DNA from 3 places in the Enterococcus hirae ATCC 9790 genome. Region 1 is predicted to be linked to each of the others. Evidence: riboswitches for the same ligand, from Rfam matches in the RefSeq annotation. Region 1 holds a riboswitch; each other region holds the start of a gene.
The links. Region 1 has a riboswitch for magnesium ahead of EHR_RS10640 (FtsW/RodA/SpoVE family cell cycle protein). Riboswitches for the same ligand answer to the same signal wherever they lie in the genome.
Positions count from the first base shown of each region.

Region 1 (3,287 bases):
AGGGAATAACCATAGGATTGAATAAGGTTTCATGAAAACGCCTCCTCCATATTATTTTAGTTGAAATAGCCATAAACAGCAAAGTAAATACTTGCTAAACAATGCACAGCTCTTTAATAGAGGAAAAACGTAATTAGCAACACTTCCAATACGGATTCTTGACAAAAAAGAACAATGATAGATAGTAAAAAATAGTGTCTGACTAAATCTAGACAGGAGAACAGTTTTTGATTCTGTCAAATGAAAGCAGGGGAGTAGATGTTTACACGTTTGTCATCTCAATTAACAGAAAGAGAAAATTATAAATTACTGATTGGTTCAATTATTCCCAGACCAGTAGCTGTTGTTTCAACATTAACTGAGAAAGGGAACTTAAACATTGCGCCATTCAGCTATTTTAATATCGTTAGTTCAAATCCACCCATCGTTTCGTTAGCTGTCCAAAGAAAGAATGAGCAGATGAAAGATACTGCTAAAAATATCTTAATAAGGAAAGCAGCAATTATCCAAGTTTTAGATGAGCAAAATGTGGTGGAGGTCAATAAAACAGCAGCAACTCTTCCGCAAGAAGAAAGTGAACTAACCTTGACTAACTTGACTACGAAAATAAATAGGAATGGTTCAATTCCACCAATCAATGAGGCAAAAATTGTTTTTGAAACGGATTTATATGACCATCTCGAAATTAAAAATGAGCAAGAAGTTACTGCCGATCTTTTCTTATTAAAAATCCATACGTATCAATTAAATGAAGAGGTATATGATCCAGTATCTGGGAAGATCGATCCCAAGAAACTACAACCAGTTAGTCGATTAGCAGGGAATGATTATGCAACCTTAGGGAAAATCTTTACCATCCCTAGGCCAAAGTGAACTACATGACGATAAATATGTTATTTTTAGAGGATGTATAATCCTAAGAATATTATTATAATATTGGCGTAAGAAATAAAATTTAGCTAAAACATTTTTTAGTTATAAAAAACAATAAAGTTTTTTAGGTAAACCGAATGATTTAAAGTTTTATTTGAAATATACAAGTAAAAAGGCAGATATGAGGATTTCTGGTGCATGGATAAACTGGTATGTAAATGTTAAGATAACTTGATAATTTATTCCGAAAAGTGAAAACGAGAAAATCAAAACAGAAAAATCAATCAAGTCAGCAAAGGATTTTCATATTAAACGACTTCCTAAAAAGGGGAAATATATTAAAGATTGATTAATTTTGTTTTTTTATCAAATAAATGATTGCTAAAATAGTTAAAGAAGCTTACTATTAACTCTGTAAAAAATAAAAATAGTAATAACCTTGTTAGGTGAGGCTCCTATACAAACATATGCTATTGCTCAGAAACGTCGAAAGACGCCAATGAGTCAAACAGGAATTGTCGGATTAAGGCTTTTTCAAATAGCTAAGAGTGTTTCTTTACGTTGTATAGTGCTAAAACTCGGACGATGAGATGATGCTAGGTCAGAATTCTTGTTCGAAAAGGTTTCTGACCTTTTCTTATATTCTATAACTGATTCTATATTTAACTGCTCGTGTTCGCCTAACTTGTGTAAGAGGAGGGGGATATGCGATGTGGAAAAACAGAAAGATCGACTGGTTGATTTTAGGCCCTTATTTGGCTTTGTCAATTGTCGGTCTTTTAGAGATATATAGTGCTAGTTCCTATCGTTTATTGGTAGCAGGAAGTGATCCTAAAAGCTTATTTATTCGGCAATTTTTGTTTATTATCCTTAGTTGGGGCGTAATTGTATTGACCTATTCCATCAGATTACAAGTTCTACTGAAACCAAGAATAATAAAAGCTGGATTGATTGTATCGGGCTTATTATTAGCGATGATGAAACTCGGGATTTTTGCTGTAACAGTTAATGGTGCCCAGCGGTGGGTTTCAATCGCTGGAATCCAGTTTCAACCATCAGAAATCGCAACCATTTTTTTGATTTTATATTTAAGTCGTTTTTTTAGAAATGACCGCAGTGTTCCTGAGAAACTTCATATACCAGTATTGATCGTGGGCGGAATCGCCGTGCTTGTTTTGTTTCAACCTAAAATTGCGGGAGCACTGATGATTTTAGCTATTGCTGGAGCTATCTTTTGGGCTGCAGCTATTCCCATTAAAAAAGGGCTGATAATTATCGGAGCAGCGATTGCTAGCTTGATCTTAGTAGCTGGCTTAGTTTTACTACTTGAAAAGCATCATTTGTTACCTTCATTTTTTGAACACGCTTATGACCGAATCGCAATGGTTCATAATCCTTTTTTAGATGAACATGGTGCAGGATACCAGATGAGTAACTCTTACTATGCACTATACAACGGTGGCCTATTTGGTCGAGGAATGGGGAATAGTATTACTAAAAAAGGTTATCTCCCTGAATCCGAAACAGATTTTATTTTCTCAGTCATTGCTGAGGAGTTTGGGTTGATAGGCGCATTACTTGTTTTGTTTTTGCTTTTCTTATTATGTATGCGAATCTTCCAAAAGAGTACGAAACAAAAGAACCAACAGGCAAATTTGATCTTAATTGGTGTAGGGACATGGATACTCGTTCAGACAAGTATCAATATTGGAAGCATCCTTGGTTTAATTCCAATGACAGGTGTACCATTGCCATTTGTTAGCTACGGAGGAACAAGCTATTTAATCTTGTCTTTTGCTATTGGATTAGCTTTGAATATCTCGTCTCGACAAGTGAAAGAGAAAAATAAGCAGGTTGAGAGGTTACAACTCAAGAAACCTAAACTGTTAAACAAGAACAATTAAGAATCTCTCAATTGGACTATCATAATAAAAAAATGGCTATATTTCAAGTAAGAGGTTCGGTTAGAAAGAGGAATCGAAAATGAAAACATTTCAAAAAGTGATTTTAGGTCTATTGACGGCAGTCGTCATTGTCATCGGCTATTTTTCTTTTGAGTTTGTTCATGGTTATTCTTCAACGAGTCGAGCAGACGATGTACCAAAAGTAGAAGCCAAAAGTGTTCCTAAGATTATCAATGTGGCATTGATTGGCTCTGATGCCCGGTCGAAAGAAGAAAATGGACGTTCAGATTCTTTGATGATTGCTCAGTATAATCAAAAAACTAAAAAAGCAAAATTGGTTTCGATTATGCGTGATTCTTATGTAGATATACCTGGGCATGGTCAAGATAAGATCAACGCAGCTTATTCATATGGAGGGATTGATCTTTTGAACCAAACATTGAAAGAAAATTTCAAATTTGAAACACCTTATTATGCAAGTATCACCTTCCAAGATTTCATTGATTGTGT
Region 1 covers NC_018081.1:2,231,394-2,234,680, forward strand. Annotated here, with positions in the region: gene EHR_RS10630 (ankyrin repeat domain-containing protein) at 1-33, opposite strand, end outside; gene EHR_RS10635 (flavin reductase family protein) at 259-873, shown strand; M-box (ykoK) riboswitch at 1,305-1,470, shown strand; gene EHR_RS10640 (FtsW/RodA/SpoVE family cell cycle protein) at 1,584-2,777, shown strand; gene EHR_RS10645 (LCP family protein) at 2,857-3,287, shown strand, end outside.

Region 2 (3,287 bases), 450 kb from region 1:
GCAAAGGATAATAAAGAATGTCCACTAGGAAACGAGTAACTCGTACGTATTTCCAATTGTGAAACGGCAGGTCTGATTCGTGCAATGAGCTTTTTTAGAATATACCCAAAAAAACTAACCGCAAAGATATTACAGATATTCCAAATCGCTAACAAATGGTAATTCTTTTTCCAAATATAAAAAGCAAAAAGAAAGGCGAAACATAAGGTCGGACCAATCGTTGCTAACTTAGCAAACAAACGAACAATCGTTGTTAGTTGTGGAAAATTAGGTAAATCGATCTTTGTATAAACCGCTAAATCTAGTGTTTCGAACCATGGAGGATTGATTTTTACGCATAAAATCAATCCAATCAAAAGACATAATGGAACGATTGATAATTTCAGTGCTTTTTGTTGATAATCACTCATAAAACTTTCACTTACTTTCTAACTTCATCTGACTAAACAAATGACTTATTCTACTTTTTTAAAACCTAAAATCATACCTAATCCGCCTCCCATGATCAACAAGGAGGTTCCTCCTTGACTTAGAAAAGGCAAAGGAATTCCTGTTAAAGGCAGTAAACCAATCGAAGCGCCGATATTTTCTACGATTTGAAATAATAGTCCAAATACGAGTACTACCGCTAGATATAGATTTCCTTTATTGTTTGTCTGTATCGCAGTGTAAATAACTTGGTAGAAAAGATAGAAATATAGAAAAACGACGGTCACGCTACCTAAAAAACCAAACGTTTCGGCAATTACAGTAAATACCATATCTGATTCACGTACCGGTACATAGATTGGTGGTATTTCAGCTGGTCGTCCACTAAATCCACCTGCACTAACAGACAATAAGCTTTGTGATTGTTGGTATCCGATCGATTGACTGTAAGCAAAAGGATCGATCCAAGCTCTCACCCGGTCTAATTGATACGTCTTAAAGTTCAGACTATAAAGGATCTCATTACCGTATTTCGTAAAAACTAGACAAATCAATATGACCCCAATAATAAATAAAAAACTAGCACATACGGCCAAGATCTTCCAATGGACCCCTGCAATCATGAACAGAGCCCCCAAACAAATAATAAATACCAAACTTGTCCCAAAATCTTTTTGCATATACATCAACAAGAAAGTTGGTAAACTGATCAACAGAACTTGAAAGACATAGATCAGATCCGTTTTCACGGTACGTTCACTGACTTTCTTTTCATAAAGCAAGGTGAAATAAACGAGAACTAATGCAAAAGTCAATTTAACCAATTCAGAAGGTTGAAAAGTAAAACTACCCATCCTCAGCCAACGTTTCGTATCGGTTAATTGGTACATCACCGGATCATAAAATTTGTAGAGCAAACTCATAATTGCTAATGAAATGGCATAAAAATAAGGAGACAATCGTAACAATAACGCTGTCTTGATTTTTTGTGTCAGTAACAAAAGTCCTAATGAAGCAATGCAAAAGATCACTTGTTTTAAAACAATAGTTTTATAAGGAACTTGGTCGTAGACTGCTGCTCCATATTGCACACCGATACTTAATAAATAAAAGAGAAAAATCGGCAAAAATAACGCATAATTAAACTCAAATGATTTTGATTTCACACACAACACCTCTTAAACGAAAGTTTTCGTAACCAGAATTTCTCTAATCTTCTTATCAAAACATCCGTTATCAACTAGTATCCATTTTGCCATCCTTTCTATTAGGCAAAAGGAGTCACTTTCACATGAGGAAAAATAAAAGTAGCGTGATCAAAATGTGCTGTGATTTATTTTCAAGTAAGTGGTGTAAATATCCAACTCCAAAAAATAAGCCGAAAATTCACAAAAATCAGCAAAGATTTTTAGAAGTTTCGGCTTATTTGTTAAAGTTGCGTACATCAACAACTATCTCATCGTGTGAGTTTTGACACTAAACAACGTAAAGATTTCTCTTAGCTATCTTATGAAGAGCCTTAATTCGACAATTCCTGTTTTACACATTGGCGTCTTTCGACGTTTCTGCGCAATAGCCTATGTTTGTTTAGGAGCCTCGCCTAACAAGTATTAAATTTGAAAAAAAGTATATCCTTTAACGAACAATTTCACAATAGCATCCCGTAGAAAGTTCGCAAAAATTTAGTCATATTTAACCTTTTCCTTAATTTTACCGGCAATTAGCAAAAAAAGAGAGCTTTTGACTAGGAATAATATGAATAAATATAATAAATATATAGTAGCTTTTTATCCATTCTGCTGTTATCCCAATCAGTCTCTCTTTTTTATAAATACTTATTTTTTACGTAATTGCATCAAAAATTTTCTAGCTACGTCCTGATTCATTCCTTCGGCTTTTCTTAGAAATTCAGCGACTTGTTCAATTTCAGTTCCTTGTGCCCCGACTGTGATCGCTAAGGCTCTAGCTTGAAGCGACATATGCCCCTTTTGGATACCGTCTGTCACTAATGCCCGCAAAGCAGCTAAATTTTGTGCTAAACCGACGGCAGCAATGATTTGAGCTAATTCTTTTGCTGATTCAATCTTCAACATGTCTAGTGCAATCTTTGCTTTTGGAAGAATCCTAGAAGCTCCTCCAACTGTTGCCACTGCCAAAGGTACCGTTAATTGTCCAATTAACTTATCTCCAATCATTTGCCAGTCTGACAGGCCTTGGTAAGCACCATCTTTCGCAGCATACGCATGAACGGCAGCTGCACAAGCTCTCGTATCGTTTCCAGTAGCAAGAATGACAGCTTCGATGCCATTCATGATCCCTTTATTATGTGTTGCTGCCCGATAAACATCTAATTTAGCATACTCGGAAGCTTGTTGGATTTTTTCAGCAATTCTCTTTCCTGCTTCAATCGTTTTTCCCAATCGCTCGAAGGGAATCTCACAACTAGCTGTTACTAATGATTCTGTTGCGAAATTGCTTAAAATACTAAATAAAATCTCTTCTTTAGGAAACCAGGAACGTATTTTCTGGGCAACACCTTCTAAGATAGCGTTGATGATATTAGCTCCCATCGCATCTTTTACATCAACCAAGAAATCGATCGATAAGTAATCCAAATTATTACCCTTAAAGTTTCTTGTTGCGATTTCCTGCACTCCACCACCACGTCTCACGATCGAGGGATAACTTGCATTCGCACATGCTAGTAGTTCATCTTGTCTGGCGATGACAGCATCAGTTATACCTCGATTATCCAGTTCCCCTGATAGTACAATCTGACCACGCATCAGGCGTTGTGGTGTAATTGCTGTAATGTCTCCACATATTTTTGCTCCGTTACTGGCTGCAGCAATTACAGA
Region 2 covers NC_018081.1:2,680,622-2,683,908, forward strand. Annotated here, with positions in the region: gene EHR_RS12685 (phosphatase PAP2 family protein) at 1-410, opposite strand, end outside; gene EHR_RS12690 (FtsW/RodA/SpoVE family cell cycle protein) at 456-1,595, opposite strand; M-box (ykoK) riboswitch at 1,877-2,044, opposite strand; partial or broken gene EHR_RS14725 (hydroxymethylglutaryl-CoA reductase, degradative) at 2,265-3,287, opposite strand, start outside.
Region 2: linked by a shared signal. The riboswitch ahead of EHR_RS12690 (FtsW/RodA/SpoVE family cell cycle protein) and the one ahead of EHR_RS10640 (FtsW/RodA/SpoVE family cell cycle protein) in region 1 are both predicted to bind magnesium.

Region 3 (3,287 bases), 850 kb from region 1:
ATCCAAGAAGAGAACTTTGATCCTTATAAGGAAATTGCCAACAACCGAAAGCAATATAAAAAAACAGCTGATTTATACTATTTAATGTTAAATCTACAGATGTTTTGGCAGACGAATGGAAAAATGGAGTTGCAATTAGAATTTCTAGGATATGAGTGTCGTACGATTGAAGAATACTTTATGAAAATCAGGGAATATGGTCATTTTGAGTTAGACATTCTTTCCAAGTATCCCTATATTTTCAGTGATTCATTTCTAGACAATCATTACTTGAAAATCAAAAAAAGAATGCGACAAATGACCGATTCTTTGAATGAAGACTATTTATTTACATTTTTAATGAATCTCACACTTTATTATATCGATAAAAAACGTTTCAAAAAAGCGCGTAGTATCAACCTCGATATGTCTCGCAGTTTGGCACACAAAGAAAAATCAACAATCATTTATGAAAGTTTGATGACAGAATACTACAGAAAGCTGATTGCACAAGCCTTAGGTGAACCACTTTCAAAAGAGTTGAATACTTTTTTTACGGTCATCGAATATACCCTAGGCAAGAAAGAGCGCAAACGTCTTGAAGAGAAACTTTTGGAAGTGATAAAAGAAGAAGAGAAAAAAATGATGTTGTTTGAACAGATTGCAAAAATAGAACAAGAATAAGTAAGGCAAGTGAATAAGAGTAGAAAAGACCTTGCAATAATCATTGACTAAACGAACTGTCAGGTACTTTTCTGCTCTTTCACTCAACTATCAGTAAGAGCAAATCTGTTTGGTCATTCAGGATGAACGATCTCAGATTTTTGCTTTTTTGTATCGAATAATGGGAAAAAACGATTGATTTCATTGGTTGCAGCATCTCTTGAATCAGATGCATGAATGATATTTTCAGTTCCAGGTAAGGCATAATCTCCACGAATCGTTCCAGGAACAGCATCTACAGCTTTAGTTGCACCGACCATCTTACGGACGATATCGATGACATCCTCTCCAGCTAAAACAAGATAGACTACTGGTCCCGAGGTCATATAATCAATTAATTCATCGAAAAAGCTCCGACCGCTTAAGTGATGATAATGCTCTTGTGCGAGTTCTTTTGTCATTGTTGCAAACTTCATTTCAGTAATTGCTAATCCTTTTTCTTCAAATCGTTGGATGATCCGCCCAATTAAATGACGTCTGACACCATCCGGTTTGATAATGACCAATGTACGTTCCATCTGATACACCCCTTTTTTTGTTATACCTTTATTATACTGGTGTCTGAGTAAACCCACAATCAAAGTGAAAAAGCTGATCAACATACGAGCTATTAAGTACAATAAGAATTTTCTAACCCCATCAATCAAAAACAATTTATTTACCATAAATGTTTGGAAAAAGCAAAAAATAAGTTTGACAATCGGTGCATAAGTTGTTATATTTACGAAGGAAAACTAAATAGGATTTGTTAGGTGAGGCTCCTATACAAACACAGGCTACTGCCCAAAAACGTCGAGAGACGCCAATGGGTAGAACAGGAATTGTCGAGACAAGGCTTTTCATAAGGTAGCTAAAAGCAAGGAATTGCTTTTTACGTTGTACAGTGTCAAAACTCAACGATGAGATCAAAGAAGCTTTTTTTTATGTGCTTTTTCGACCTTTCGCTGAATTTTTGATGAAAGGTCTTTTTGTGTTGAAACAATCCTAACAAACAAAAAATGGAGGTGGTTTCGTTGGGAAGTTGATGCTTTTAAAACGAAAGAGAAACAAGAACAATTCTATCAAGTTAAAGGAGATGAGAACAAATGGATGACAGTCCTGCGAAGAAAATAATGCGAGAGAAATTGCTGGCTGAGGCTATTATCTATCTGTTTTCAGCCCCTTTAAATACAGCATTTTCTCCATTACTCAACTAACTAAAAATAACCCAGCTTAAATAAGTATTGCTTATATTTACTGGGTCTAAGGAGAAAAATGAGATGGAAAAAAAGAGAGATACACAAAAAATGTATGCTGCATTTGCAGGAAAGACAAAACAAGAATTATTGAACTTCTTTCATTCGACTGATCAAGGAATGAAAGACGAACAAATTGAAGAATCAAGAGAAAAATATGGTGAAAATTCAATCTCTTATGGGAAGAAAACACCCTTTATTGTAGAAGCTTTAAAAGCTTATATTACACCATTCACCTTGGTATTGATTGCACTCGGAGTGATTTCATTTATCACAGAATACGTGTTAGCCGCTCCTGGGGATAAAGATTTATTTGGAGTAATTATCATCTTTACGATGGTCATCGTCAGTGGAACGATGACGTTGGTTCAATCTGTTCGCTCTAACCAAGCCGCAGAAAAATTAAAATCATTGGTAAAAGTAACCGCAGCAGTTAAACGTAACGGTGATTATACTGAGATTCCAATGGAAGAAATCGTTTGTGGAGACCTTGTTCGATTATCAGCAGGTGATATGATTCCTGCAGATATGCGTCTGTTGTCAGCCAAAGATTTATTTATTTCACAAGCTGCCTTAACTGGTGAAAGTTACCCTGTCGAAAAGCAAGCGATTGTTTACGATGATGAGACTTTGAGTGAAACTAGTTATGAAAATTTGGCTTTTATGGGAAGTAACGTTATCAGCGGGAGTGCTGAAGGTATTATTGTATCTGTTGGTAATGAAACATTATTTGGACATGTGGCTCAAACGCTCTCTGAAAAACCGATCAAATCAAGCTTTGAAATTGGTATTCATAAAACATCCATGTTATTGATCAAATTCATGGCTTTAATGGCACCAACAGTTATCGTTATCAATGGGTTGACTAAAGGGGATTGGCTGGAAGCTTTTCTATTCGGTTTATCTGTAGCAGTCGGTCTTACACCTGAAATGTTACCAATGATTGTTACTACGAACTTAGTTAAAGGCGCTAGTGTGATGGCGAAAAAAGGAACAGTCATCAAAAATTTGAATGCGATCCAAAACTTTGGTGCGATCGACGTGTTATGTACGGATAAAACTGGGACATTGACTCAAGATAAAATCATTTTAGAATACCACATGGATTGTTCTGGTAAAGAAGATGATCGTGTTTTACGCCATGCGTATTTAAATAGTTACTATCAAACAGGATTAAAAAATCTGTTGGATGTAGCAATTATTGATGAAGCCAAACAAACGTTAGCAACCGATAAAATCAATTACCGCAAAGTGGATGAAATTCCATTTGACTTTGAACGTCGTCGGATGAGTGTCGTTGTAGAGGACACCGCAGGTAAAACACAAATGATTACCAAAGGTGCGATCGAA
Region 3 covers NC_018081.1:257,059-260,345, reverse strand. Annotated here, with positions in the region: gene EHR_RS01330 (helix-turn-helix domain-containing protein) at 1-663, shown strand, start outside; gene ndk (nucleoside-diphosphate kinase) at 777-1,220, opposite strand; M-box (ykoK) riboswitch at 1,440-1,614, shown strand; gene mgtA (magnesium-translocating P-type ATPase) at 1,962-3,287, shown strand, end outside.
Region 3: linked by a shared signal. The riboswitch ahead of mgtA (magnesium-translocating P-type ATPase) and the one ahead of EHR_RS10640 (FtsW/RodA/SpoVE family cell cycle protein) in region 1 are both predicted to bind magnesium.